2 linked regions of the Terriglobus albidus genome follow. The protein of the gene in region 2 interacts with the protein of the main gene of each other region in a pairwise test. Links are inferred from orthologs where the notes say so. Each region holds a gene or a part of one and is shown on either strand. Other genes may lie near its edges.

Region 1 (3,102 bases), 3.2 Mb from region 2 along the record:
GCGTTTCTCAGGCTGAGTGGTTTGCTGCTGTCGGCCGGCAGATATTCGGCAAGCATCAGTAGATCCCGATAGTCCTTTTGGGCGATGTCGACCAGGCGCCGCATCCGTTCCAGGTTGCCCTGGCAGATTCGTAAAATCCCGATCCTGACGCGTTTTACCTCGCCGTGCCACGGTTCGGTCGGATACTCCAGCAACATGCTGCGCGCCGACTCGCGAGCTACTTCACCTGAGAACGTGGCCTGAATTCTGTTCTCAACCTCCTCTGAGAGGGGGACAGACGTCATATCGATCTCCATCAGGGGGATGCTCTGCTCCGCAGATCTTCGTCGTATGGACACCGGGTGTGCCATCAAGTTCCTGTCGTCGGCGTGCAAATTTGTTCAGACGAGGCCGACACGCCCTGGACCCAACAAAAATACCCGGAATCGATTGACGCCCCCACAAAATCAGGCCAATCCTCTAGAATCAACATTTGCGCACCCGCGCATTGAGGAAGACTGTATGGCATCGGTAATGGCAAATATTCCCGCGCTCAAGGATCTGCATCAGGATCTCAAGCGACGCATGGAGAAGTCGGTGGAGGAATTCCGCGCCCATCTCCTTGGCGTTCGCACCGGACGGGCCAGCGTGCACATGCTGGACAACATCCGCGTGGATTACTACGGCAGCGAGATGCCCATCAATCAGCTTGCGCAGATCAACACGCCGGAGCCGCAGCTCATTGTGGTGCAGCCGTTCGATCTCGGCGTTGTTGGTCTGATCGAAAAGGCCATCCGCATGGGTGGTCAGGGATTCAACCCGATGCACGACGGCAAGATCATCCGCGTGCCGATTCCTCCGATGACCGAAGACCGCCGCAAAGAGGCGGTCAAGCAGCTCTCCTCCACGGTTGAAGACCACAAGACCGCCATCCGTAACATCCGCCGCGATGGTAACGATCAGATCAAGAAGGCCGGCAAGGACAAGGCTATCTCGGCTGACGATGAGAAGCGCGCAACCGAAGAGGTGCAGCAGTTGACTGATGCTGAGATCAAGCGCATCGATGAGCTCTTCAAGGCGAAGGAAAAAGAGATTCTCACCATCTGATCTGGCGCAAGCCTGTCATAGAGAGCGGGGACCCATGGGGTCCCCGTTCGTATTTTGCCACTTGGATTTAACTGTGGCGCTTCAGCAGGACAGCCTCGGCGGCCTTCAGGTCGGTCTCCGTATCGACTCCGATGGTGTCGAAGTGGACCGGCTCCACGTAGAGCGCAAAGCCATTTTCGAGCAGGCGTAGCTGCTCCAGGCGTTCAGTCTGTTCCAGCGCGGAAGGGCCTAGCTCGGTAAAACGCTCCAGGGTCTGCCGCCGGTATGCATAGAGCCCGATGTGCTTCCAGTAGGGCACGTCTCCGATGCGATCGCGATGATAGGGGATGGTGGCGCGTGAGAAGTAGAGCGCGCGGCCGTCGAGAGCGGTGACCACCTTTACGGCGTTGGGGTTGTGGATATTCTCTGGCGTGCACAGCGTCTTGATCGTGGTGACATCGACGTCGGGCTTGTTGAAGGGCGCCAGGAGGGCATCGATGTGCTCAGGCTTGAGCAACGGTTCATCGCCCTGGATATTGACGTAGATATCGGCGGAGTGATGCCGGGCTACCTCGCGAACGCGGTCGGTGCCGCTGGGCAGGTCGGAGGGGGTCATGGCAACGGGCCATCCGTTCTCGCGGCAGAGGGCGGCGACCTCTTCGGCGTCGGTAGCGACGATCAGGTCGTCGAGCCCGGGGCAGGCCTTTGCGGCCTCGTATACCCAGGCCAGCATGGGCCTGCCGGCGATAGGGAGCAGAACTTTACGTGGGAGCCGTGTGGATGCAAGGCGCGCAGGAATGACGCCAAGGACGTGTGGTTTCGTGGACATCGGGATGCAGGTTTCCGTTCGCGGCGTTTTGCCGTAAAATGAAGTTTAGCTGGTTGCGCCACCTTGGTGCGTCAGTTCCTTCCAAGCGCCGGCGGTGTAGCTCAGATGGTTAGAGCGACGGACTCATAACCCGTAGGTCGACAGTTCGATTCTGTCCACCGCCACCAATCACCAAAATTTATGCGTAGGGCCAGAGGATCGGGGCGATCCACGTCAATTCGTCCCTGAACACCAGGGTGCCCCTCGATAAGGAAGAAGACTGTGTCAAGGGGTAAAAAGAGCGTACGTCATTATTCGATGCGGGAGCACCGTTTGAGAGTCCAGAGGCAAGGGGTTAGAGGACCGGTGTCTTCTGGGGTAACTCAACGCTGCATCACATCTCTGTGGGGCCTAGCCCCACCAACCATCGATTCGACCGTATACAACAGGCCATGATGCTTCTATGCGGACATCCAGCCTGTGCTGGATGCGAAAGCGCTCACTCAACGTCACGACCATGGATGGCCAGGGGCACCCCCGAGCTGCTCTCGATATGGGCGATCTCTGGATAGCGTTTGTTCAGCCTGAGCATCCAGTAGAGCCGCACTGCTAACCTCCTTGCTGCCGCCACCTTGGCCACTGCTTTCGGCTTGTGGTGGCAGCGAGCCTGATACTGCTTTCGAAATCCTTCATCCAGCCGGCAGGCCGTCTGAGCTGCTTCGACCAGCAACTGGCGCATGAACCGGTTGCCCTGCTTGCTGGTGGCTCCCAGTTTGCGCTTGCCGCCCGAGGTGTATTCGCTGGGGATCAGGCCCAGATAGCTGGCGACCTTCCCGCTGTACTCGAACCGGCTCACATCGCCGATGGTCAGTACGAAGGCCATCGCCGTGATCGGACCGACTCCCGGCTGGCTCATCAACAGCTCCGCCTTCGCATCCTCCCTGGCCGCCTGCACGACTGCCTCATCCAGCTCCTTGATCTGCCGGTCCAGACCCTTCATCAGCTCCAGCAGATCTTCCCGTCGCCGGGCACTCCAGCCCTCCAGAGGAAGCTTTTCCAACTCAGCCCTCCCCCGAACGCTCCACAACCGCGACTGCTTCTGTACGCCACGGTTCATCGCCAGGTGCTGCAGCCCGTTCTTCACTCGGGTCCGGATCTCTACCAGCTTGTGACGGTGGATCAGCAGCTGACGAAGATCCCGCTGCTCGGCCGAGGGCGTCCACAACCGT
Region 2 (3,104 bases):
AGACGCCGGCGGGAACTTTTCAGACCATTCGCGTGCAGCCGACAGCGGATGCGGGCATTGTGAAGAACCGCGGCAATATCTGGATCTGGTACACGGATGATGCGCGCCATCTGCCGGTACAGATCCGCGCGCACCTCCCGTTGGTCTTCGGAACCATTACCTTCCACTTGCAGTCGGTCGAATCGAAGTAACTTCGATTTTCATCGCGAGAGGCTTCGGCACTCCGGAGGGTTGAGTGTGCCGAAGCCTCTTTTCGATAAAACTCCCCTGACGTCAATCAGGCAGAGATGCCATAACGCGCAGCGGGATACTGCTTCGAGAGGTTTGGAGCGAGCGCCTTACGGGCGTTATCAGCCTTCTCCCAGTCAGCGACATCGGGCAGCGACGGAATCGTGACAAGCTCCCCGATCTCGAGTCCCTTGAGGGCGGCGTCGACGAGGTTCTCCGGAGTCATGACGATCTCGGCGGGAAGGTTGTTGACGGGGACCTTTGCCTTATCCCAGAAGGGCGTGTCGATGGCTCCGGGAAGCACTGCCTGGACGCGGATGCCTTTGTCCTTGAGCTCATTGGAGAGGGATTGCGTGAGCGCGAGGACGAAAGCCTTGGTGCCGCCGTAGACGCCGTTGAGCAGATCCGGAGCGACGGCGACGATGGAGGCGATGTTGATCAATGTGCCTTGCTTACGTTCTGTGAAACCGGGAAGGGCGGCCTGCGTCAGGCGTGTGAGCGCAGTCACGTTAAGGGTGATCATGTGCTCCATCTCATCGACCGGTGAATCGATCAGCTTACTGGCGGCCCCGAGACCGGCGTTGTTCACGAGAATAGTGATCTGTTGATTGCTGCGAAGGATCTCTTCGACGCGGGCGAGGTCGCCCTTGTTGGCCAGATCGGCGGTGACGGTTTCTACGTTGCGGCCGGTTTCACCGCTGATGCGCTCGGCGTGCTGCTGCAGTTTGGCTGCGTCGCGGGCGACGAGGATGAGGTCGTAGCCTTGTTTGGCGAGGCGGTCGGCGTAGACGGCTCCGATGCCTGTGGATGCTCCGGTGATGAGTGCGGTTCCCTTGCTCATGGTGTTTCTCCTATCGCGATCGTTTCGATCTAGAGCAATAGAGTAGACCGGTCGGTCTAATGATTCAGAAATTTTGGCAAAGGTATTTTTGTTTGTCATTTCGCAGCGCCACTACACCGGGTGCCCCGGGTCCCTCGGGGACCTGGGCATCGAGCGAAGCTCGACCGTCTTTTCCATCCGGCCGCGTCAGGGTTTGACTAGAAGCGTGCCGAAGGCGAGTTTGAGGAAATTCTCCAGCGGCGCGTTGGAGCGTTCGGCTTTGGCTCGCAGCAGAGCGCCTTCGTAGGCATCGAGTAGCAGCCCGGCGAGTTCATCAGGTTTTGCCGAACGGGCGAGGTCACCGCGTTCCATCGCCTCTTCCAGCAGAGACGCGAGACCCTGCCGCCACCCGGCAAAGGCATGCTTCAGCGCGGCCTGGATGGTGTCGCTGTGGTCGGCGATCTCAAGGCTCATGCCGCCCATGAGGCAACCGCTGATCTTATTTTGCGGACCGTAGGTGGCGATCAGGTCTTCGAAGTAACGGCGCAGGCGTTTCAGTGGAGCACCCTTCCCTTCGAGGACGATGCGCTGCCAGCGTGCCATCTCCCCGGCGCCGTAGCTTTCGAGCACTGCCTTGCCGAAGGCTTCCTTGCTGGGAAAGTAGTGATAGAACGAGCCCTTGGGGATGCCGGCCTCGTCCAGCAGCTCTTTCATGCCGGCGGCGCCATAGCCAACGGACCGCATCTGCATAAGGCCGACCTCCAACAGACGTTCCCGGGTTCCTTCCGCCATGAACTCACTCTCCCTCTAGACCAACCAGTCTAATCTTTCGATGAATTTCCAGGAAACTTCGATTCGGAAGAGGGGTTACGGGCGCGACGGACGATCCTCTGGTATGCTTAACAAGTTGGCTCGTGCGCGTGTTCCAGGCCCGCGGTGTTGCAGCCGGCATCCTCACAATCAAGAATCGGGGAGTGGCTCAGCCTGGTAGAGCACCTGCTTCGGGAGCAGGGGGTCGGAGGTTCGAATCCTCTCTCCCCGACCATTCATAAACTGAACAACTTACGCGGTTTTTCTCGTTGTCGCCTATTCTAAGGCAGGTACTCTGCCAAGGCCATAGGAAGGCTACGCTATGTTCAGTTTGAGGACACCGTTCGGTTCAGTTTGAGGACACCGTTCGCACCGTAGAAGCCATTCTGATGACGATTGATTAGCGGTATAACAAGCTTCGCGGGCAGCTACTGCGAAAACTACTGTGTCGACAGGTGACGTCTGTGACAATTAACGAACTGCCGGACTTTGCTGCAATTGAACAGGTAAACAGCGCTCTTTGGCGGGCCGGCAGAACTCGAGGGGCGGCTGTCCTCGTTGGTGCGGGCTTCAGTCGAAATGCCGAACGCCTTCATGACGGCGCGCCACTGCCGCCGGATTGGTGGACCCTCACCAAGGCACTTCAAACGCGACTAGGATATCCGGCTGAGGACTATAAAGACCCACTACGCATTGCCGAGGAGTTCATTGCAAACCTAGGGAGAAGCGCACTTGATAGTCTCCTCAAAGAACTTGTCCCAGACCAGCAATGGCTACCTAGCAAACTTCACCGTAAACTCGTCTCGTTGAAGTGGGTCGATATCTTAACGACTAACTGGGACACCCTTCTTGAGCGCGCAGCCTCGGCAAATCTTGGACAAAGCTATGATGTAGTTCGCTGTCTTGAAGACTTGGCCACCACGCGGGCTCCCCGAATTGTCAAACTGCATGGGAGCTTACCGGCGAATCGACCATTCATCCTCTCTGAAGAAGATTACAGGACCTATCCGCGCCGCTTCGCGCCATTTGTAAACCTGGTTCAGCAAGTCCTCCTCGAAAATGAACTGTGTCTCGTCGGATTCTCCGGAGAAGACCCTAACTTCTTAGAGTGGAGCGGTTGGATACGCGATCATCTGGGGGTATCTGCAAGGCGCATTTACCTCGTTGGGGTTCTAAACCTACGTCCGGCACAAAGAACGCTGTTGGAACAGCGAAACATCTCACCCATCGACCTTGGGCCATTGGT

Evidence for each region.
Region 1: the proteins of FTW19_RS06020 (region 2) and kdsB interact in binary tests that used the Escherichia coli proteins (3 or more experiments, as listed by UniProt). The link is inferred for Terriglobus albidus from one-to-one orthologs.

The regions. Positions count from the first base shown.
Region 1 is NZ_CP042806.1:4,750,693-4,753,794, reverse strand. What follows is about bases 25-2,803. They hold kdsB (3-deoxy-manno-octulosonate cytidylyltransferase), read right to left. Parts: upstream 1,895-2,803; coding sequence 1,154-1,894; downstream 25-1,153. Other genes in these bases: FTW19_RS18965 (IS110 family transposase), read right to left, coding at 2,373-2,803; frr (ribosome recycling factor), read left to right, coding at 502-1,086; FTW19_RS18985 (hypothetical protein), read right to left, coding at 25-284. In the rest of the region: more of FTW19_RS18985, read right to left, coding at 1-24; more of FTW19_RS18965, read right to left, coding at 2,804-3,102. UniProt on the Escherichia coli protein: Activates KDO (a required 8-carbon sugar) for incorporation into bacterial lipopolysaccharide in Gram-negative bacteria.
Region 2 is NZ_CP042806.1:1,524,473-1,527,576, reverse strand. Bases 49-2,829 are described here. They hold FTW19_RS06020 (TetR/AcrR family transcriptional regulator), read right to left. Parts: upstream 1,841-2,829; coding sequence 1,256-1,840; downstream 49-1,255. Other genes in these bases: FTW19_RS06010 (SIR2 family NAD-dependent protein deacylase), read left to right, coding at 2,323-2,829; FTW19_RS06025 (SDR family NAD(P)-dependent oxidoreductase), read right to left, coding at 278-1,069; FTW19_RS06030 (DUF3108 domain-containing protein), read left to right, coding at 49-191. Also shown: more of FTW19_RS06030, read left to right, coding at 1-48; more of FTW19_RS06010, read left to right, coding at 2,830-3,104. UniProt on the Escherichia coli protein: Involved in response to both electrophiles and reactive chlorine species (RCS). Represses the transcription of the nemRA-gloA operon by binding to the NemR box.